Regions from separate parts of the Streptomyces sp. NPDC054849 genome, predicted to be linked through region 1. Evidence: riboswitches for the same ligand, from Rfam matches in the RefSeq annotation. Region 1 holds a riboswitch; the other holds the start of a gene.
What was found. Region 1 has a riboswitch for S-adenosylmethionine ahead of ACWGIF_RS17160 (aminotransferase class V-fold PLP-dependent enzyme). Riboswitches for the same ligand answer to the same signal wherever they lie in the genome.
Positions count from the first base shown of each region.

Region 2: it holds a riboswitch for S-adenosylmethionine, as region 1 does, so the genes downstream of both, thrC (threonine synthase) here and ACWGIF_RS17160 (aminotransferase class V-fold PLP-dependent enzyme) in region 1, are expected to answer to the same signal.

Region 1 is NZ_JBSGZI010000033.1:48,066-59,188, reverse strand. It holds gene qcrB (cytochrome bc1 complex cytochrome b subunit) at 1-214, shown strand, start outside; gene trpD (anthranilate phosphoribosyltransferase) at 393-1,457, shown strand; SAM riboswitch class IV at 1,546-1,662, shown strand; gene ACWGIF_RS17160 (aminotransferase class V-fold PLP-dependent enzyme) at 1,887-3,311, shown strand; gene ACWGIF_RS17155 (Lrp/AsnC family transcriptional regulator) at 4,001-4,282, opposite strand; gene ACWGIF_RS17150 (rhomboid family intramembrane serine protease) at 4,279-5,013, opposite strand; gene ACWGIF_RS17145 (hypothetical protein) at 5,138-5,377, shown strand; gene ACWGIF_RS17140 (NYN domain-containing protein) at 5,418-6,782, shown strand; gene ACWGIF_RS17135 (NlpC/P60 family protein) at 7,035-8,063, shown strand; gene ACWGIF_RS17130 (NlpC/P60 family protein) at 8,315-9,370, shown strand; gene ACWGIF_RS17125 (hypothetical protein) at 9,401-10,537, shown strand; gene ACWGIF_RS17120 (glycosyltransferase family 4 protein) at 10,558-11,123, shown strand, end outside.
Region 2 is NZ_JBSGZI010000013.1:100,182-111,304, reverse strand. It holds gene groL (chaperonin GroEL) at 1-626, opposite strand, end outside; gene ACWGIF_RS09020 (cold-shock protein) at 1,055-1,261, opposite strand; gene ACWGIF_RS09015 (MoaD/ThiS family protein) at 1,679-1,957, opposite strand; gene thrC (threonine synthase) at 1,993-3,267, opposite strand; SAM riboswitch class I at 3,285-3,442, opposite strand; gene ACWGIF_RS09005 (glucosyl-3-phosphoglycerate synthase) at 3,628-4,578, shown strand; gene ACWGIF_RS09000 (alpha,alpha-trehalose-phosphate synthase (UDP-forming)) at 4,625-6,085, shown strand; gene otsB (trehalose-phosphatase) at 6,222-7,070, opposite strand; gene ACWGIF_RS08990 (DUF3263 domain-containing protein) at 7,110-7,346, opposite strand; gene ACWGIF_RS08985 (ABC transporter substrate-binding protein) at 7,502-8,806, opposite strand; gene ACWGIF_RS08980 (ROK family protein) at 8,983-9,915, shown strand; gene nagA (N-acetylglucosamine-6-phosphate deacetylase) at 9,915-11,066, shown strand.

The sequences.
Region 1 (11,123 bases):
GCAGGGCCAGCTGCACAAGCTCACCGCGCACGAGCAGTACAAGCCGGTCGAGATCGGCCCGACGGTCGACGAGAACGGTGTCGAGCGCAAGGTGAAGGCGATGGAGAAGCTGCGCGCGAAGCTCAGCAAGGGCTTCTACGCGGAGAACAACCAGATTCCGAAGCCCACGGTGGAGGAGTACAAGGAGATCCAGGCCGGCCACGGCCACCACTGATCCCCTGCACCACTGCATGAGGGACTGATTTCGGTCAGTCCTGGTGTCGCCACGGCGAGAGCCCCGTCCAGTGTCTGGACGGGGCTCTTTGCCGTCTCCGGGGCTGGATAGGCTGAAGCCCTTCCCATTCGACGTGGGCGGCGAGTACGGGGGCGGCCCACTAGCACAGGAGCGGACCATGAACGTTGTGACCCCGGCAGGCGGCGACAGCGTGGCGGCCCGTGGCTGGCCGGGCGTTCTCGACGCCCTGCTGACCGGTCAGGACCTGAGCGCCGACGACACCGCCTGGGCCATGGACCGGATCATGCGCGGGGAGGCCACCGACGCCCAGATCGCCGGATTCACCGTCGCGCTGCGGGCCAAGGGGGAGACGGTCGCAGAGATCAACGGCCTCGTACGGGCCATGTACGCGCACGCCAACCTGATCGAGGTGCCGGGCCGGACGGTGGACATCGTCGGCACGGGCGGCGACGGGGCCAAGACGGTGAACATCTCGACGATGTCGGCGGTCGTGGTGGCCGGTACCGGTGCCAAGGTGGTCAAGCACGGGAACCGGGCCGCGTCCTCGGCGAGCGGGTCCTCGGACGTCCTGGAGAAGCTGGGCGTCAACCTCGACCTCAGCACGGCGCGGGTGGTCGAGGTCGCCGAGGAGGCCGGCATCACCTTCTGCTTCGCCGTGAAGTTCCACCCGGCGCTGCGGCACGTGGCCGGGGCGCGCAGGGAACTGGGCATCCGCACCACCTTCAACATCCTCGGCCCGCTGACCAACCCGGCCCGCGTACGGGCCCAGGCGACGGGCGTCGCCGACCCCCGGATGGCCCCCATCGTGGCGGGCGTTCTCGCCGAGCGGGGCTCGTCCGCGCTGGTCTTCCGCGGGGACGACGGCCTGGACGAACTGACCACGACGGCGACCTCGCGCATCTGGTGGGTCCGCGACGGCAAGGTGTCGGAGCAGCGCTTCGACCCGCGCGACGTCGGCATCGACCTGGTCGACGTCTCGGCCCTGGCCGGCGGGGACCCCTCGTACAACGCGGACGTGGCGCGCCGCCTGCTGGCGGGCGAGAGGGGCCCGGTCCGCGACGCGGTGCTGCTGAACTCGGCGGCCGCCCTGGTGGCGCTGGACCCCGGTCCGGGCACCCTGGAGGAGCAGCTCGCGGCCGGCATCACCCGCGCGGCGGAGTCGGTCGACTCGGGTGCGGCGAGGGCGGCCCTGGAGCGCTGGGTGGCCGCCAGTAACGCCTGATTCGGTTGATTGTTTCGAGCCGAGACCCCGGTCCGCATGGCGGACCGGGGTCTTGCGCTCGGGGGATCATGTGGCAGGATGCAGACCAGGTCACGAGTGACAGCGTTTAGGCCCCGGCTTGCTGTCCGGCAACCCTCCTTCCGTGGCGGGGTGCCCCGGGTGATGACCAGGTCGTAGGCAGCAAGGCCTACGGCAAGCGCGGATCCCTCGAAACCAGGGGTCCTGGTCTTCTCGAGGAGCGTTTTTCCGTGAGCAAGCGAATGCGATAGGGCGACTCCGCCCCACCTTCACCCCTCGGACCAGGGTCGTTTCCGCGTACCCGCGCGTCGACCGGTCCGAGGAACCTCCCGTACCCCGGACGGCCGCCGAGCCGTACCCGCGTACGGGCACACCGAAGCCATTCAGCCCTGCCTGCCGGGAGATTCCGCCATGTCCGCATCCCTGAGCGCCACCGCCGTGGCCACCGCCGCCACCGCCGTCGGCCCCTCCTGCGCCTCCACCGTCGACCCCGCCGCCGACCCTGCCTGCGCCGAGCCGCTGCCGGTCCTCGGCCGGGACGTCACCGTCCCGCTCGTCACCGGCGGCGAGGTCACCTACGCGGCCCTCGACTACGCCGCCAGCGCCCCCGCCCTGCAGCGGGTCTGGGACGACGTGGCCGCGTACGCCCCGTACTACGGCAGCGTGCACCGCGGAGCCGGCTACCTCTCGCAGCTCTCCACCGACCTCTTCGAGCAGAGCCGAGCCACCGTCGCCCGGTTCCTCGACTGCCGCCCCTGCGACCAGGTCGTCTTCACCCGGTCCACCACCGACTCCCTGAACCTGCTCGCCTCCGTGCTCCCCGCCGACTGCCAGGTCTTCGTCTTCGAGACCGAGCACCACGCCTCGCTGCTGCCGTGGACGAACGCGCAGGTCACCTACCTCAACGCCCCGCGCACCCCGGACGAGGCCGTCGCCACCCTGGAGCGGGCGCTGGCCGACCGCGACCCCTACGGCCCGGCGCTCGTGTGCGTGACCGGCGCGTCCAACGTCACCGGTGAACTGTGGCCGGTCAGGGAACTCGCCGCCGCCGCGCACGCCCACGGCGCGCGGATCGTGCTGGACGCCGCCCAACTGGCCCCGCACCACCCCGTATCCGTACAGGACCTGGACGTGGACTGGGTGGCCTTCTCCGGGCACAAGCTTTACGCGCCGTTCGGCTCGGGCGTGCTCGCAGGTCGTGCGGACTGGCTGCAGGAGGCGCAGCCCTACCTGGCCGGCGGCGGGGCCTCCCGCACGGTGGCCCGGCGCGAGGACGGCGGAGTGGACGTCGAGTGGCACACCACGGTCGCCCGCCACGAGGCAGGCTCCCCGAACGTCATCGGCGTCTACTCCATCGCCTCGGCCTGCAAGGCCCTGACCGAGGCGGGCTTCGAGAACCTGGTCGCCCGGGAGCGCCACCTCATCGCGAAGGTCCGCACCGGCTTGGCCGACGTCCCGGCGGTGCGCGTGCTGTCCCTGTTCGGCGACGACGCGCCGCGGGTCGGCGTCATCTCGTTCGTGGTGGACGGCTGGAACAGCTCCCACTTCGCGGCGGCCCTGTCCGCGGAGTACGGGATCGGCGTCCGCGACGGCCTGTTCTGCGCCCACCCGCTGGTCCGCACCCTGCTGGGCAGCGAGCCGCAGGCCCAGGGCGAGTGCGGCGCCCCGGAGGCCGCCCCGGGCGAGCGCTCCCTGAACGCGATCCGCGTCAGCTTCGGCGCCGGCACCCCCGACGAGCACGTGGAGCGGTTCGTGCGGGCGGTGAGGGAACTCGTCGCGGACGGCGCCAAGTGGCAGTACCGCACGGAGGAGGGCCGCTGCGTCCCCGCCGTCTGACGGGCTGGAGCTCATGACGTACTGGGATCCGATACCGCCGGTCCGGGCCATTACCCCTGCGGGGGGCTTGGCGGTGTGGGTGGGGCGGGGCCCGCACGAGGATCTCCTCGGCTCGCGGGTTCCCCTGCGGGGGCTTGGCGGTGTGGGGGTGGGGCGGGGCCCCGCACGAGGATCTCCTCGGCTCGCGCACTTGGCAGTGGCTGCGCCGTGCGGCCTGGGTTGCGCGCTCGTCCTGCGGGGACCCTCCTGCGTGTCCCCGCCCCACGGCCGGCTTCGGCAGTGCGAGGGAGCCCCTTCGGTGTTCCGGGCGGAGGGGAGTGGGGATGTGGCGGGGTGTCCCCGCAGGACGAGCGCGCAACCCAGGCCGCACAGCCGGGACATGCCCGCAGGCGCGAGCCGAGGAGATACCCCGGCGCAGCCCCACGGACCGACCCTTATTGGTGGGCCGCAGCATTCATTGGGCCGAGCCGCCCGCAGGGCGACTGGCGCGAGCCGAGGAGACACCCCGGCGCAGCCTCACGGGCCGACCCCTGTCGGCGGGCCGCAGGACTTCTTGGGTGCCGGCCGGGATCCCGCTCAGGGCACCATTTCAGCCCCGCCGGCGTTTGAGGCGCGCCGAAGCCAGGGCCGCGTGGCCCTGGGGGCGGGGGTGCAAGGCCCGAGCCGTACCGCAGACCTCGCCGGAGGCGCTACGCGTCCAGGCCGATGGCGAAGGCGGCTTCCAGGTCGTGCTGGGAGTACGTACGGAACGCCACGTGGGTGTCCGTCGCCTCGACGCCCGGGATCTTGCTGATGCGGCCGGGGATGATGTCCGCCAGGTTCTCGTGGCGGGCCACGCGGACCAGCGCGATCAGGTCGTACGTCCCCGTGACGGAGTAGACCTCGCTGACACTGTCCAGCGCGGCGATGGACTCGGCGATCTCGGGGATGCGGTCCACGCTGGTCTTGATGAGCACGATCGCGGTGATCACGGCTGACTGTCTCCCTCGATGGCCGTCGCTGGTCGCTCCACTCTAGTCGTACGCCGATACCGCGCCCACGCGCAGAGGAAGCCGAGCGAGAAGCCCACCAGGTGGGCCAGATAGGCGACCCCCGGCCCGCTCTCCGCCCGGTGCGCCGCCACCCATTGGAGGGCGAACCAGAACAGCAGCACGAGCCACGCCGGGAACCGCAGCGGCAGGAAGAAGAGGAACGGGAACAGGCTCGTCACCCGCGCCCGCGGCAGCAGGTAGAGGAAGGCGCCCAGAACGGCCGAGATGGCTCCGGACGCCCCCACCAGGGTCTGCGAGGAATCGGTGTTGGCCGCCGCGTACGCCGCCAGGGCCAGGTATCCCGTGCAGATGTAGAAGACGAGGAAGGCCGGGCGGCCCATCCGCTCCTCCGCCATGGCGCCGAAGACGTAGAGGAAGAGCATGTTCCCCAGCAGGTGCAGCCAGCTGCCGTGGACGAACAGCGCGGTCAATGGGGTCAGCCAGACGCGGGGGGCGCCTGCGAAGAGCTCGTCCGGGACCACACCCCAGCGCCGGAAGTACGCGGTCCCGGCGGTCAGCAGCTCGTCCCCCGTCCCGTAGACAGGGTTGAGGCCCGACGCCGGGCCGAGCACGAACACCACACCGCAGCCGGCGATCAGCGCATGGGTGACCACCGGTCCCCGGGCTGCCTCGCGTACGGCCCGCCACCTTACGATCATGTGACAGAGCATGACGCAACGGAACCCACCTGAAGCGGTGGCAGGCCGTAGGGTTACGAGCTGCAGTCCGCCTGCAGGCGCATACGGCTGCGCGGACGGCTTTAATTGAATCAGCTACGAAGGAGAGAGCGGCCTGATGACGGTTCCCCTGCCGACCGACACCACCCGGTGGCGCTGCACCCTGTGCGGCAACCTCACGCGCTTCGACGTCACCCGTTCGTCGAAGGTCGTGGAGTACGTCCACCTGGACCTCGCCGGGGAGCCCAAGGTCGAGGAGCGCGAGGTGGTCAATGAGACCATCGAGTCGGTCCGCTGCCGCTGGTGCAACGCGGTGGACCAGATCGAACTCGTGGACAGGCCGGGCGCGGACTCCTGACGGAGCCGCACCCACAGGAAGATCACGGTAGGGGTGACGGATTGTGGAGCCAGCAAGCGGCGCTGAGCCGGCCGACGCGGCCGGCGACGCCGCCGAGGCACTCGACCGCCCGCTGCCGGAAGGTGTGCGGCGCCGGGTCGTCGCGCTCGTCTCGGACGCCTTCGGCGGACTGACGGTCGCGGACCTCCCGGCGCAGCTGCGCCAGTACGCCCGGTTCACCCCCACCCGGCGCGCCAAGTTCGCGGGCAACGCCATGGCCGCGGCGGTCGAGACCGACTCCGTGTTCCGCAGCCGGGTCGCCGAGAAGCTGCGCGAGGCCCAGGCGGACCTGGCCGGGGCGCTGGAGGCCGGCGCCCCGCCGGCCGCCGCGGATCCGCTGGACGTGGCGGCCGCCGCGTTCATCCTGCGGCCGGCCGGCTGGGTCAAGCTGGTGGCCGCCGCGGGCGAGGAGGCGCAGCGCGCCGACGCCGAGCGGGTCGGCGAGGAGACCCGGCGCGAGCTGGAGCGCCTGCGCGAGGAGCTGACCCACGTACGGGAACTGCAGCGCACGGGCGGCGAGCAGGTGCGGGCCGAGCTGGAATCGGCCCGCAAGGAGGCCGAATCGCTTCAGCGCAAGCTGCGCAGCGCGCTGAGCGACGTCAAGCGCGGCGAGGCGGCCCTGCGCAAGGTGAACGCCGAGATCGACGGGATCCGCGGCGATGCGGCCACCCGCGTGGCCGCCGCCGAGAGCGAGAGCCGGCGGCTCAAGTCGCGCCTCTCGGAGGTGGAGACGGCGCTGGAGACCTCGCGCCGGGCCACCCGAGAGGGACGCAGCATCGAGGACATGCGGCTGCGGCTGCTGCTGGACACCGTGCTGGACGCCGCCCAGGGGTTGCGCCGAGAGCTGGCCCTGCCGCCCGTCTCGACGCGGCCGGCCGACACCGTGGAGGCGGTGGAGCCGGGCCGGATGACGCCGAAGGACATCGCGGCGCGCGCCCTGTCGGAGACCGATCCGGCGCTGCTGGACCAGTTGCTGGCGCTGCCTCAGGCGCACCTGGTGGTCGACGGCTACAACGTGACCAAGACCGGCTATCCGACGATGCCGCTGGAGAAGCAGCGGCTGCGGCTGCTGGGCGGGCTGTCGATGCTGGCCGCGCAGACGGGCGCGGAGATGACCTGTGTCTTCGACGGGGCGGAGCTGGCGGCCCCGGTGCTGCTCGCGCCGCCGCGCGGGGTGCGGGTGCTGTTCTCCAAGGCCGGGGTGACGGCGGACGAGCTGATCCGCCAGCTGGTGCGTGCGGAGCCGCCGGGCCGGCCGGTGGTCGTGGTCTCCACGGACCGCGAGGTCGCCGACGGGGTGGCCAAGGCGGGCGCCCGGCCCGTGACGTCCGCTTTGTTGCTGAAGCGGCTTTCGCGCGTTTCGTAACTCCTGGCCCGAATGCCTGAATTGGCAGGGGTCGCAGGGAACATACCGTCAAGTGCTCTGCACAGAGCGTGCGCTGTAGGTAAAGAACCTGGTAGGAGAGCGAGTTTTTTGCCGACAGGATTTGAACTGATCACAGCTGGGTCACTAGGGTCTGGTCAAACCTTCGTGCGGTAGATCACTCATTCGGGGTGGCGGCGGAGGTGCTGCCGAGTTGCGTTCTTCGGCGGCTCGAGGAAGAAGGAGCTCGCCTTCGTGGCGTCCCACCGTCGACCCAAGCAGCCGACCCGCGCTCGTGTGACCGTGATCACCGCCGCTGCGGCCGCGGCCGTCGCATTCTCCTCCCAGGGAGCCTCCGCCGCTCCGGCGAAGCCGGGCAAGGACGAGGTCAAAACCCAGGTTGACGCCCTCTACGAAGAGGCGGAGCAGGCCACCGAGAAGTTCAACGGGGCCAAGGAGCGCCAGGAGAAGCTCGAAAAGGAGATCGGGCAGATCCAGGACCAGGTCGCGCGCGGCCAGGGCGAGCTCAACGACCTGCGCAGCGCGCTCGGTTCGATGGCCAGCGCCCAGTACCGCAACGGCGGCATCGACCCCTCCCTCGCGCTCCTCCTCTCCGAGGACCCCGACAGCTACCTCGACAAGGCCTCCTCCCTGGAGCACTTGAGCGGCAAGCAGGTCGAGTCGGTCCAGCGGATCCAGGCCAAGCAGCGCACCCTCGCGCAGCAGCGCCAGGAGGCCGCCGGCAAGCTGGCCGACCTCGACGCCACCCGCAAGGAGCTCGGCGAGAAGAAGAAGGTCTCGCAGGACAAGCTCGCCGAGGCCCAGGCCCTCCTCAACACCCTGACCGCGCAGGAGCGTGCGGCGCTCAAGGACGAGGAGACGCGCGCCAGCCGCGCCGACGGCCAGCGGGTCGACCTCGGCAACGTCAAGGCCTCGGGTCGCGCCGGGGCCGCCCTCGCCGCCGCCAAGACCAAGCTGGGCAGTGCGTACATATCCGGCGAAGAGGGCCCCAACGCCTTCGACTGCTCGGGTCTGACCCAGTGGGCGTACAAGCAGGCCGGCGTCAGCATCTCCCGTGTCACCTACACCCAGGCGAACGACGGCACCCGCATCAGCAAGAGCCAGCTTCAGCCCGGTGACCTGGTCTTCTTCTACGGAGACCTGCACCACGTCGGCCTGTACGCGGGCAACAACATGACCCTGCACGCCTCCAACCCGCGCGGCGGCGTCAAGTACGAATCGCTGGACAACATGCCGTTCCAGTTCGGCGTCCGCATCAGCTGACCCCTCCGCACGCCGCACCCCCGCTCCGGAACGCGCCGTACGCCGCCCATCCGGGCGAATTCCGAGGCCGCGCTCTGACCGCACGCCCCGCCGGTGACCTGCGTCTCCTGCGGGGCGTCGCCGTGTCCGCCCTCCGGCGGTCGTTGGCCGGTGTGTGGCCGCGCCGCTACTGTCTGCCAGCGCGGACCCGGCACACGGCCGTCCACGGGGGGCGGACCCGGGCCACGCACAGCGGAAGGGAGCGGTTTCACGTGGCGTCCCATCGCCGGCCCGGGCTCGGCAGCCTCGACCGGAACACGAAGGTCACCGTCCTCACCGCCGCCGCGGCCACGGCCGCGGCCGCCATGACGGGCGCGCCGGCGAGCGCGGCCCCCGGCCTGCCGCACGAGCCCGGCGGCGCGGCGAGAACCGGCATCAGCGCCCAGGTCGACCGGCTCTTCGAGGAGGCCGAGCAGGCCACCGAGCGCTTCAACGAGGCGGGCGAGAAGGCCGGCCGGCTCCGCGTCGAGGTCGACCGGGCCCAGGACGCGGTCGCCCGCGGTCAGGAGCGCATCAACACCATGCGGGGTGTCCTCGGCACCTTCGCCGGGGCCCAGTACCGCAGTGGCGGCATCGACCCCGCCGTCGGGCTGATGCTGGCCGAGGACCCCGACGCGTACCTGGAACAGGCCGCCGCCCTGGACCGGCTGACCGGCCGCCAGGCCCGCCGGCTCGACGAACTCCGCGAGGAGCAGCGCCGGCTCGGCCAGGAGCGCCAAGAGGCCTCCCGCAAACTCGCCGAACTCGACGCCCTGCGCTCCGACGTGGCCCGGCACAAGCGATCCGTCACCGCGAAGCTCGCGGCCGCCCGGCGCCTGCTCAACGCGATGCCGTCCGAGGAGCGCGCCGATTTCGAGCGCTCCTCGCGTTCCGGCGGCCGGCCCGACGCGTTGCCCGAGCTGCCCTCCGCCGGCCCCGGCTCGGGCCGCGCCGCGACCGCCGTGATGGCGGCCCGGGCCGCGGTCGGCCGCCCGTACGTCTGGGGCTCCACCGGCCCCACCGGCTTCGACTGCTCCGGTCTGATGGTCTGGTCGTACCGGCAGGCGGGCGTCTCGCTGCCGCGCACCTCGCAGGCACAGCGGTACGCCGGCCGGCAGGTGCCGCTCTCGCAGGCGCGCCCCGGCGACCTGGTGACGTACCGCTCGGACGCCAGCCACGTCGGCATGTACGTCGGCAACGGCCAGGTGGTGCACGCCCCGTATCCGGGGGCCCGGGTCCGCTACGACCCCGTCGGGATGATGCCGGTGTCCTCCGTGACCCGCCCCTGATCCCGCAGGGCGCGCGCGTACGATCGGCGGATGCCCCGGGCCCGATCCGTCCTCCCCGTCGTCCCCCTCCTGCCGCTTCTGCCGCTCCTGCTGTGCCTGCTCCTGACCGCGTGCGGCGGGCCGGGCTCCCCCCGGGACACCGGCGAGCAGGACGTCCGGCAGGCCGTGGCCGCGTGGTCGCGGGTACCACCGCAGCGGCTCGCCGGGATCCCGCTGGAGGACTGGTCGTACGAGGTCTCCTCGGTCCGGCGGGACGGCGCGCGGGCCACCGCCCGGGCCGAACTGCGCTACCGGCTGGCCGGCCACGACAGCGCGCCGGCCGGCTCGGCGCGGGAGCTCTCCCTCGCCGGGGACAACGGGCACTGGCGGGTCACCGCCGACCGGCCCGCACCCGGCGCCCTGCCCCAGCTCTGGGACCAGGGGCCGGTGACGGTGGTCAAGGGAGCACACTCCCTGGTGCTGGGCGGCGAAGGGCAGCCCCCCGCGACCCTCTCCGGGATCGCCGCCGAGGCCGACCGGGCCGTGCCCGCGGTGAGCGCCGCCTGGCCGAAGCCCTGGGCGGGGCGGGTGGTGGTGCTCGTCCCCGGCTCCCTGGAGCGGATGGCGCAGCTGCTCGGCCGGCCGGCCGACGCCTACCGGGGCATGGGCGCCGTCACCACGGGGCGGGTGGGCGCCGGACCGGCCCCGGCCGACCGGGTGGTGGTCAACCCGGAGGCGTACCCGCAGCTGACGGAACAGGGCCGCCGGGTCATCCTGACCCACGAGGCCACCCATGTGGCCACGCGCGCCGCGACCACCGCCACCACCCCGCTGTGGCTCTCCGAAGGCTTCGCGGACTGGGCGGCGTACCGCGGCGGCGGGAGCACCCCCGTCCAGGCCGCACCGACGCTGGCCCGGGCCGTGCGGCGCGGCGAGCTGCCGGCCGGGCTTCCCCCGGACGAGGCGTTCTCCTTCGGCGGCGACCCCGAGGCACTGGCCCGTGCGTACGAGGGGGCATGGCTGGCCTGCCGGCTCATCACGCAGAAGTGGGGGGACGCGGGGCTGGTCCGGCTGTACGAGGCGGCGGGCCGGGATCCGCTTCCCGTCGCGCTGGGCGCTGCCCTGGGCACCGACGTCCCCGAGCTCACCCGGGCCTGGCAGGAGTCCCTGCGTGCCGACCTGGGCTGAGCAGGTAGTGTCGACGGGCCATGCACAAGACGCTGATCGTGACCAACGACTTCCCGCCGCGACCGGGCGGCATCCAGGCCTTCCTGCACAACATGGCGCTGAGACTGGATCCCGACCGGATCGTCGTCTACGCCTCCATGTGGAAGCACGGCGAGGAGGGCCGCGAGGCCACCGCGGCCTTCGACGCGCAGCAGCCGTTCCAGGTGGTCCGCGACCGTACGACGATGCTGCTGCCGACCCCGCGCGTGACGCGGCGGGCGGTCGGCCTGCTGCGCGAACACGGCTGTGAGTCCGTGTGGTTCGGGGCGGCGGCCCCGCTCGGCCTGATGGGCCCGGCGCTGCGGCGGGCGGGCGCGCGGCGGATCGTGGCGACCACCCACGGGCACGAGGCGGGCTGGGCCCAGCTGCCGGCCGCGCGGCAGCTGCTGCGGCGGATCGGCGAGGGCACGGACACGCTGACCTACCTGGGGGAGTACACCCGCTCGCGGATCGCCTCGGCGCTGACGGAACGGGCGGCGGCCCGGATGGTCCAACTGCCGCCGGGAGTGGACGAGAAGACCTTCCACCCGGAGTCGGGCGGGGCGGA
Region 2 (11,123 bases), on a different contig from region 1:
ATGCGCTCCATGTCGGTGGCGAAGTACGCCGAGATGTAGCCCTTGTCGAAGCGCATACCCTCGGTGAGCTCCAGCTCCAGACCGAAGGTCTGGGACTCCTCGACGGTGATGACGCCTTCCTTGCCGACCTTGTCCATGGCCTCGGCGATGAGCTCGCCGATCTGGGTGTCGGCGGCGGAGATGGAGGCCGTCGAAGCGATCTGCTCCTTGGTCTCGACATCCTTGGCCTGGGCGAGCAGGGCGGCGGAGACGGCCTCGACGGCCTTCTCGATACCACGCTTGAGGGCCATCGGGTTGGCGCCGGCGGCCACGTTGCGCAGGCCCTCGCGGACGAGCGCCTGGGCCAGCACGGTGGCGGTGGTCGTACCGTCGCCCGCGACGTCGTCCGTCTTCTTGGCGACTTCCTTGACCAGCTCGGCGCCGATCTTCTCGTACGGGTCCTCGAGCTCGATCTCCTTGGCGATGGAGACACCATCGTTGGTGATCGTGGGGGCGCCCCACTTCTTCTCAAGGACGACGTTGCGACCCTTGGGGCCAAGGGTGACCTTGACGGCGTCGGCGAGCTGGTTCATCCCACGCTCGAGGCCGCGGCGGGCCTCCTCGTCGAACGCAATGATCTTGGCCATCTGAAGTGGTCCTCCCGGACAGCGGTGGATTGCTCCCAGGACCGCGCCCGCGCCCGCGACGGACGGCCTGCGTGCCCGGCGGTTCCTTCCCACCGGACCCTGCGGGCCTCACCGACCCGGTCCTCGTTCAGTAGCACTCTCACCGGGAGAGTGCTAATGCCAATGATTAGCACTCGACCCCCGAGAGTGCAAGCGGCTTCGAAGAAGCCCCGGTGGGGCGTGGCGGTCGGGCGAGGGGTGGGCGCAAGCGGCTTCGGGCGACGCCCCGGGACTCATCGGGCGACGCCCCGGGACTCCCGGCAACGCCCCGGGACTCCCGGCAACGCACAAGGGGCCCGCATCCCTCCTCAAGGATGCGGGCCCCTCGTATGTGTGCGCGTACGCGGGTGCGCGCGTACGTGTCGCGTCGGTGGTCGATCGCTCCAGGACTAGCCGAGTGCGAGCTTGACCATGTCCGCCTGCGGACCCTTCTGGCCCTGCGAGATCTCGAACTCGACCCGCTGACCCTCTTCAAGGGTGCGGTATCCGTCCATCTGGATGGCGCTGTAGTGGACGAACACATCCGCACCACCGTCGACCGCGATGAAGCCGTAGCCCTTCTCCGCGTTGAACCACTTGACGGTGCCCTGAGCCATGCCTAACTCCCCTATTACTGGCCCTTGCGCGGGAACGCACTTCGCGTTCCCGGGTCAGAACTTGCGTCGGAACGCGTCGACCGAGGCTGAATGTATCTGCGCGAGTGCTGTCTGCAACAGGTCAATCCGACGAGAAATCTGGACACCGAGAAACATTGAAATAGAGTGAAAATTTGGCATCTTGCAGGGCAACTCGGGCCTGACATATCTCGCCAAAGCCCCATACCGCGCTTGCACATTGGCCCGATGTCGACCCTCGCGCGGCCCGCTCATATGCGGCGGGCAAGAACAGCGGAGGGGACTTCCCCAACCCTACCGCGCCCAATCAAGCAGAATTGCCCCCTCCGCTTTTAGCGGAGGGGGCAATTTCGGTTTACGCCTGTCGCCTGACGGGCGATCAAAGACCGATCCAGGGGATCAGCAGCCGCCCGCGACGGCCGGGATGATCGAGACGCCGGCGCCGTCCGGCGTCGCCGCCTGCAGCCCGCCCTCGAAACGCACGTCGTCGTCGTTCACGTAGACGTTCACGAAGCGACGCAGCCTGCCCTGGTCGTCCAGGACGCGCGCGGCGATGCCCGGGTGGCTCTTCTCCAGGGACTCGATGACCTCGGCGAGGGTCGCGCCCTCGGCCGGGACCTCGGCCTGACCGCCGGTGTAGGTGCGCAGGATGGTGGGAATGCGGACGTTGACGCTCATGGCGCTACTGCCTTTCCGGTAGAGCAGGGGGAGGGTCAGGCCAGGCCGGCGGCGCGGAACGCGTCCAGGCTCGGGCGGATGGTGGCGGTCTGCCCGCTGTCCGCGGCCACCGCCTCCAGGGTCTTGAGGCCGTCGCCGGTGTTGAGGACGACGGTGGTCAGCGTCGGGTCGAGCTGCCCGTTGTCGATGAGCTTCTTCGTCACGCCGACGGTCACGCCGCCCGCGGTCTCGGCGAAGATGCCCTCGGTCTGCGCGAGGATCTTGATCGCCTCGACGACCTGCTCGTCGGTGACGTCCTCGACGAAGCCGCCGGTGCGCCGCGCGATGTCCAGGACGTACGGGCCGTCCGCCGGGTTGCCGATGGCCAGCGACTTGGCGATGGTGTTCGGCTTCTGCGGGCGGACCACGTCGTGACCGGCCTTGAAGGCGGTCGACACCGGGGAGCAGCCCTCGGCCTGGGCGCCGAAGATCTTGTACGGCTTGTCCTCGACCAGGCCCAGCTTGATCAGCTCCTGCAGACCCTTGTCGATCTTCGTCAGCTGTGAGCCGGACGCGATCGGGATCACGATCTGGTCGGGCAGCCGCCAGCCGAGCTGCTCGCAGATCTCGTACGCCAGGGTCTTGGAACCCTCGCCGTAGTACGGGCGCAGGTTGACGTTGACGAACCCCCAGCCCTCGCCCAGCGGATCGCCGATGAGCTCGGAGCAGAAGCGGTTGACGTCGTCGTAGTTGCCCTCGATGCCGACCAGCTCACCGCCGTACACACCGGCCATGACGACCTTGCCCTGCTCCAGGTCGTGCGGGATGAACACGCAGGAGCGGAAGCCGGCCCGGGCGGCGGCGGCGCCGACCGCGCCGGCCAGGTTGCCGGTGGAGGAGCAGGACAGGGTGGTGAAGCCGAAGGCGCGGGCGGCCTCGACGGCGATGGCCACGACACGGTCCTTGAAGGAGTGCGTCGGGTTGCCCGAGTCGTCCTTGACGTACAGCTTGCCGGTGACGCCGAGCTCCTTGGCCAGGTTCTCCGCGTCCACGAGCTTGGTGAAGCCCGGGTTCAGGCTCGGCTTGGAGGCCACGTCCGAGGGGACGGGCAGCAGCGGCGCGTAGCGCCAGATGTTGGGAGGGCCGGCCTCGATCGCGGCGCGCAGGGCCTCGGGGTCACCGGTCGGAAGGTCGTAGGCGACTTCCAGCGGTCCGAAGCACTCGGCGCACGCGAAGATGGGGCCGAGTTCGAAGCGGGTACCGCACTCGCGACAGGAAAGGCCGGTGGCAGGTCCGAGATCAACAGAGGTGGCGACAGTCTGTGCAGCCATGATGGCGAGGCCCTTTCTCCTCATCTTCCCCATGGCGCACTTCGCCATGAGACGGAATTGGCACCTTCCCTAGCCGGGGACCTCGCTGACGTCGCTTGACGAGCGATCGCGAGAACCGACTGGAGGGTTGCCGGGGCTTCAACGGGCCGTGTCCCTCTGCCCCTCTGGATGAGCGGTATGGCACCGGCACACGCGCTCTGTGGCGCGCCGGTGCGTTTGTACGCGGGGACCCCCGGCATGCGGTGGTCCTTCGCGTTGTTCAAGACTGTAACCGAAGGCCCGGGCGGTTGAGACAGGCGTCCGAACCGCGAGATGGATCACATAACGGCAGATATTGCCGACACGCAGGGAGTGCTGAGGGTGCTGGAAGAGGTGGAGCGCTGGCTGGCAGACCGCTCCTGGTCAGCCGCCGACCGACCGCTCGACCAGCTGCTCGACCGGAAACGGGCGGCCGGGACCACGGTCAGCGTGGTGCTGCCCGCGCTGGACGAGGAGGCGACGGTCGGCGCGATCGTCGAGGTGATCCGGCGTGATCTGATCGAGGGACTGCCCGTCCCGCTGGTCGACGAGTTGATCGTGGTCGACTCCGGCTCGGCCGACCGTACCGCCGAGGTCGCGGCGAAGGCCGGAGCCCGGGTGGTGCACCGCGACGAGATCCTGCCGAGGATCCCGGCCCTGCCCGGCAAGGGCGAGGTGCTGTGGCGCTCGCTGCTGGCCACCAGCGGGGACGTCGTCTGCTTCGTCGACGCCGATCTGCGCGACTTCTCGGCCGACTTCGTCTCCGGGATCGTGGGTCCGCTGCTCACCGAGCCGGACGTGCAGTTCGTCAAGGCGATGTACGACCGCCCGCTGGGTGACGCCCCCGGCCAGGGCGGACGGGTGACGGAGCTGGTCGCCCGCCCGCTCCTCAACCTCCACTGGCCTCAGCTCGCCGGCTTCGTCCAGCCGCTGGGGGGCGAGTACGCCGTACGCCGCTCCCTGCTGGAACGGCTGCCGTTCCCCGTCGGGTACGGCGTCGAGCTCGGCCTGCTCGTCGACGCACTGCACACGGTCGGGCTGGACGCGCTGGCCCAGGTGGACGTGGGCGTACGGCTCCACCGCCATCAGGGCGGACAGGCGCTGGGCCGGATGGCCGCGGCGATCTACCGCACCGCCCTGGTGCGGCTCTCGCGCGGGCACCTCGTACGGCCGGAGCTGACGCAGTTCGAGCGCGGCCCGGACGGCTTCATACCGCGGACGTACCCGGTGGACGTCGAGGAGCGGCCGCCGATGGCGGGCATCACGGAGTACGCGCGACGCCGCGTGGCGTGACGATTGCGGACGTTTGAGCGAGCACGGGCCGGGCTAGGTTGGCCGCATGGCTTCTCAGGTACTCGTTGCAGCGAACCGCGGCCCGCTTTCCTACGCCCTCTCCGACGACGGCACGCTCAGTGCCCGGCGCGGGGGCGGCGGTCTCGTCTCCGGACTCTCCGCGGCGCTCGCGGAGCAGCCGGAGGCGCTGTGGATCTGCGCGGCCCTGTCGGAGGCGGACCGTGAGGCGGTCCGCCGGGGTGTCGCCGAGCCGGGCGTCCGGATGCTGGACATCGATCCCACGATGTACGACGACGCGTACAACGGCATCGCCAACTCCGTGCTGTGGTTCACCCACCACCACCTCTACGACATCCCGCGCGAGCCGGTCTTCGGCGCGGAGTTCCGCCGGCAGTGGGCCTCGTACGTGGCCTACAACCGCGCCTTCGCCGAGGCCCTGGCCGAGGAGGCGGCGCAGGGCGCGGCCGTCCTCGTGCAGGACTACCACCTGGCGCTGGTGCCGGGTCGGTTGCGGGAACTGCGGCCGGACCTGCGGATCGGGCACTTCACGCACACGCCGTGGGCCTCGCACGAGTTCCTGCTCATGCTCCCGGACGACATCCGGAGCCAGCTGGTGTGGGGGATGCTCGGCGCGGACCGGCTGGGGTTCCACACGGAGGGATGGGCGGCCAATTTCATCAGCGGCGCCGCCATCGACGACGCGCGCGGCGTCGCGGACCCGTTCTTCCCCCGGGACGGCCAGAGCGGGGTGCACCACCGCAGGATGACCGCGGACGGGAGCCGGTACGGGGAGAAGCGGTTCACCGCGGTGACCCGGTACCCGCTCGGGGTCGACGCGGACGAGCTGCGGGCGCTGGCGCACCGGCCGGAGGTGGACGAGAAGCTGGCGCAGCTGCGGTCGGAGGTCGGCGACCTGAAGACGATCGCGCGGGTGGACCGGACGGAGCTGTCGAAGAACATCCTGCGGGGCCTGCTCGCGTACCGGGAGCTGCTGACGGTCCACCCCGAATGGCGCGGCCGGGTGGTGCACCTGGCCTCGGCGTACCCGTCACGGCAGGACCTCGCGGTGTACCGGACGTACACGGAGTCGGTGCGGGAGCTGGCGGCGGAGATCAACGCGGAGTTCGGGACGGCGGACTGGCAGCCGGTGCTGGTGTCGGTGCAAGACGACTTCGCGCGCTCACTGGCGGTCTACCGGATGGCGGACGTGGCGCTGGTGAACCCGGTGCGGGACGGGATGAACCTGGTGGCGAAGGAGATCCCGGTGGTGTCGGAGGCGGGGTGCGTGCTGGTGCTGTCCACCGGGGCCGGGGCATACGAGGAACTGATGCAGGACGCGCTGACGGTGAATCCGTACGACGTCACGCAGACGGCGGAGGCGTTGCACGCGGCGCTGTCCATGCCGGCGGATGAGCGGGCGGAGCGCACGAAGCGCCTGGCCGCGGCGGCGACGGCCCTCCCGCCGACCCAATGGTTCGAGGCCCAGCTGTCCGCTTTGCGAGGCTGACCGCCCACCCCCTGGGGCTCCGCGATTCCAGCCCCGCCGGCGTTTGAGGCGATCTTTCAAGCGCCGCCGGCGTTTGAGGCGCGGGGGTCCGGGGGCGGGCCCCCGGGCAGCGGCGCCGCACCCCGCAGCGGAGCGGTCAGGCGCGCACGGCCACGGCCAGCTCGGCCAGGAAGGCGGCCACCGCACCGGGTCCGGGCAGGACGAGGTCCGCCCGGGAGGCCAGCTCGGGAACCTCGGCCGAGCCACTGCACACCAGCAGCCCCGGCAGGCCCTCGGCCCTGCGCTTCTCGACCGCCGAGTACGCCGCCAGGTCACCCAGGTCGTCCCCGGCGTACAGCACCGCCTCTGCGTCCCGCTCCGCCAGGAACTCCGCCAGGGCGACGCCCTTGTCCATGCCCGGCGGGCGCAGTTCCAGGACCGCCCGGCCCGGCTCCACCATGAGCCCGTGGCGGGCGGCCAGCTCGGCCAGGGGTTCGCGCAGCGCCGCGAAGGCCGCCGCGGGGTCCGAGGCCCGCCGGGTGTGCACCGCCAGCGCGCGGCCCTTCTCCTCGATCCAGGTGCCCCGCCAGGCCCCGATCGATTCGAGGAATCCCGGCAGCTCCGCCCGGACCGCCGCCACCCCGGGGTGCTCGGCGGGGGCGTGGACGAGGCCGGTGACGGCGTCCCACCGTTCGGCCCCGTAGTGGCCGAGGACGACGAGGTGTTCCAGTCCGGGGACCCCCGCGAAGCCCCCGTAGCGGACGGCGACGCTCGCCGGCCGGCCGGTGATCACGGCGACCGAGTCGACCTCGGGGGCGAGTGCGGAGAGAGCCGGGACGGCTCCGGCGTGGGCTCGGGCCTGGTCGGGGTCGGGGACGATGTCGGCGAGCGTGCCGTCGAAGTCCAAGGCGACCACGGACCGGCGGGGTGCACGGAGCAGGGCTTCCAGTCCCTCGCGTCCGGCTGCGGTGACGGGCGTCGGCAAGTCGTGCGGAAGGCTCCCCATACGCACGACCCTAACGGCCCGGCGCAGCGACGGCTACGGCTATCGCCGGGCCCGCTGGGCCTCTCGGATCCGGCGCAGCCGGTTGACCGTGCCCGGTGCGTGGGCCAGCGCCCGGGGGTCGTCCATCAGCGCGTTGAGGAGCTGGTAGTAGCGGACGGGGGTCATCCCCAGCCCTTCGCGGATGGCCCGCTCCTTGGCTCCGGGCCCGGGCCAGGTGCGTCCCTCGTACGCGAGCACCGCGGCCTCCGTGGCCGTCAGCTGCCCCTCGTCCGTCATACCGCCAGATTAACGCCGACCTCCGACAGCAGCCCCGCCGCATCCGGCCCTCCGCACCGGGCCTCCCCACCAGGCCGCCGAGCCCAGCCCCGCCCCGCCCCAGCCCAGCCCCCGGCCCGGCCCGACACCACCTCGGCCCCTGGGCGCGGCCCCCGCTACCGCGGGTCCGCCGCCCGGGCGGTCGTGGCGATCTCCTCCAGCACCTTCGCCGGCTGTCCGCCCGGCTGGACGGTCTTGCCGATGTTCTGCTTGATGTCCTCGCTGACGCCTGCCCATGACTTCTTGCCGACCGGGTACAGCCGCGAGCTGGGCAGCGCCGCCAGGAAGGTCTTCAGCTGCGGCGCCGAGCCGCCCGTGGCGGCCTGCTTGGCCTGGTAGCCGCTGGTGGTGGCCGGCAGCAGGTCGTACATCTCGGTGAAGGCCGTCACGTTCTTCGGCTGGTACAGGAAGTCCAGGAACTTCCCGGACTCCTGGCGGTGGCCGGTCTTGAAGGCCATGATCCAGTCGGCGACGCCCATGGCCGACTGCTCGCTGCCGTCGGACGTCGGCAGCGGCACCATGCCGTACTTCACGCCCTTGGAGTCGGCCTGCTTCAGCAGGGTCGGGTGCCCGTTGAGCATGCCGACCTCGCCCTTGGTGAAGGCCTCGAAGGCGGCCTGCCGGTCCAGCTTGCCCGGCTCGACCGGTCCGGTCAGCCCCTGCCCGACCATCTTGTCCCGCAGGAACTCCAGCGTCCGGACGTTGTCGGCCGAGTCGATGGAGTACGCCTCTTCGTTGTCGGTGTAGCCGCCACCGCCCGCGAGCATCCACATCATCGTCTCGGCCTGCGCCTCCTCGCGGCCCAGCGGCAGCGCGAGGGGGGTGGGCACGCCCGCGGTCTTGAGCTTCTTCGCCGCGGCCTCCAGGTCCGCCCAGCTCTTGGGCTGCCAGCTGCCGGCCTTGGCGTCCTTCGCGATCACGCCGGCGTCGGTCAGCAGCTTCTCGTTGTAGAAGAGCAGCCGGGTGCTGGCCACGAAGGGCAGCCCGTACTGGACCTGCTTGACCTTGCCGGCGTCGGCGAGCGGTGCGAGGAAGTCGGCCTCGGTCTTCACGGAGAGCAGCTCTGCGGCCGAGTGCAGCCTGCCGGCGGCCGCGTAGTCGGCGTAGGCGCCGATCTGCGCGATGTCGGGGGCCTTGCCCGCCTTGACCATCTCCGCGACCTTGGCGTCGACCTCGGACCAGGAGTAGACGCTGACCTCGACGTCGATCCCCGGGTTGGCCTGCTCGAAGGCCGTGGCCAGGTCCTTCCAGTAGGCCACCGAGGAGTTCTGCGGATTGTCCCCGTAGTCGGCCGCCACGACCCGCAGGGTCACCTCGTTGTTCCCGGTGAGTCCGCCGACGGCTCCGCAGCCCGTCAGCGTCACGCCGGTCAGACACAGCGCGGCACCGGACGCGGCCAGCCTCAGGTAACGACCCTTCACAGTTCTCGATCCACCCCTTGTTGTACGTACGATCCACGTAAGGTCTACACCACTTTGGCAGCTCGTCCACATCGGGCTCCCGACCAGGGCCCCCAATTTGTATGGCCACTCAACAATCCCCCTCAATGGACTAGACCTTTCCCCGCCGAGCACGCGAGACTGTCTCTGTGAAACCCGTGAAACACGTCATCGCCCTCGATGTGGGCGGCACCGGGATGAAGGCCGCCCTCGTCGCCGGCGACGGCACTCTGCTCCACGAAGCGCGCCGCGCCACCGGCCGCGAACGGGGCCCCGACGCCGTCGTCGAGACGATCCAGGACTTCGCCGCCGAGCTGCTCGACACCGGCCGGCAACGCTTCGGGCGGGCCGCCTCGGCCGCCGGAGTGGCCGTTCCCGGCATCGTCGACGCCGACAACGGGATCGCCGTCTACGCGGCGAACCTCGGCTGGCGGGACGTACCGATGCGCGCCCTGCTCAGCAGACGCCTCGGCGGCATCCCGGTGGCCCTCGGCCACGACGTGCGCACGGGCGGACTGGCCGAGGGCCGCATCGGCGCCGGCCGGGGTGCCGACCGCTTCCTCTTCGTCCCCCTCGGCACCGGCATCGCCGGCGCCATCGGCATCGTCGGCCGCATCGAGGCGGGCGCCCACGGCTACGCGGGCGAGATCGGGCACATCGTGGTACGCCCGGGCGGCCCCGCCTGCGGCTGCGGCCAGCACGGCTGCCTGGAGACCCTCGCCTCCGCCTCCGCCGTCAGCCGCGCCTGGGCGGCCGCCTCCGGCGACCCCGAGGCCGACGCCGCGGACTGCGCCAAGGCCGTCGAATCCGGCGACGCCCGCGCCCGGGAGGTCTGGCTGGCCGCCGTCGGCGCCCTCGCCGACGGGCTGGTCACCGCGATCACCCTGCTGGACCCGCACACGCTGATCATCGGTGGCGGCCTCGCCGAGGCGGGGGAAACCTTGTTCACACCACTACGGAAGGCCGTGGAGGAGCGCGTGACGTTCCAGCGGCTCCCCCACATCGTGCCGGCGGCCCTCGGGGACACCGCCGGATGCCTGGGCGCAGGGCTGCTCGCCTGGGACCTACTCGCCACGGAGGTACCTGCCTGATGTCCGGAAGCGCACACAGCACCGTTCTCTCCGGCGCCAGGGTGGTGCTGCCCACCGGAACCGTGGCGGGCGGCCGGGTCATCGTCGACGGCGACCGCATCGCCGGCAGCGCCCACGAGGGCTCCCGGATCGTCGACCTGTCCGGGCACTGGATCGTCCCCGGCTTCGTCGACATGCACAACCACGGGGGCGGCGGCGCCTCGTTCACCTCCGGCAGCGCCGAGGACGTCCTCAAGGGCGTGCGCACCCACCGCGAACACGGAACCACCACCCTCGTCACCTCCACCGTCACCGGCGACCTGGCCGAACTGGCCCGGCGCGCGGGGCTGCTCGCCGAGCTCACCCAGCAGGGCGAGATCGCCGGCATCCACTTCGAGGGGCCGTTCATCAACCCCTGCCGCAAGGGCGCGCACAAGGAGGACCTGCTCCGCGACCCCGACCCGGCCGAGGTCCGCAAGCTGATCGACGCCGCCCACGGCGCCGCCCGCATGTTCACCCTCGCCACCGAACTCCCGGGCGGCCTGGACTCCGTACGGCTGCTGTCCGAGCACGGGGTCATCGCCGCGATCGGGCACACGGACGCCACGTACGAGCAGACGCGCGCCGCCATCGACGCGGGAGCGACCGTCGCCACCCACCTCTTCAACGCGATGCCGCCCCTCGCGCACCGCGAACCCGGCCCGATCGCCGCGCTGCTGGAGGACGAGCGGATCACCGTCGAGCTCATCAACGACGGCACCCACCTGCACCCCGCGGCGCTGGAACTGGCCTTCCACCACGCGGGCGCGCACCGCGTCGCGCTGATCACCGACGCGATGGACGCGGCCGGCTTCGGCGACGGCACCTACCACCTGGGCCCGCTGGAGGTCGAGGTCAGGCAGGGCGTGGCCCGGCTCGTCGAGGGCGGCTCCATCGCCGGCTCGACGCTCACCCTGGACACCGCCTTCAAGCGCTCGGTGACCCTCGACCGGCTGCCGGTGGAGGCCGTGGTCCAGGCGATCTCCGCCAACCCGGCCAAGCTGATCGGCCTCTACGACGAGATCGGCTCGCTGGAGCCCGGAAAGTACGCGGACCTCGTGGTCCTGGACGCCGGGTTCGACGTCAAGGGCGTCATGCGGCGTGGCGAATGGGTCGTCAGCCCCCTCGGCTGAGGGGGTATCCGACGGCCAAGCGGCGGTACGCGCGACGGCGGTGGGCCCCGGGGCTGG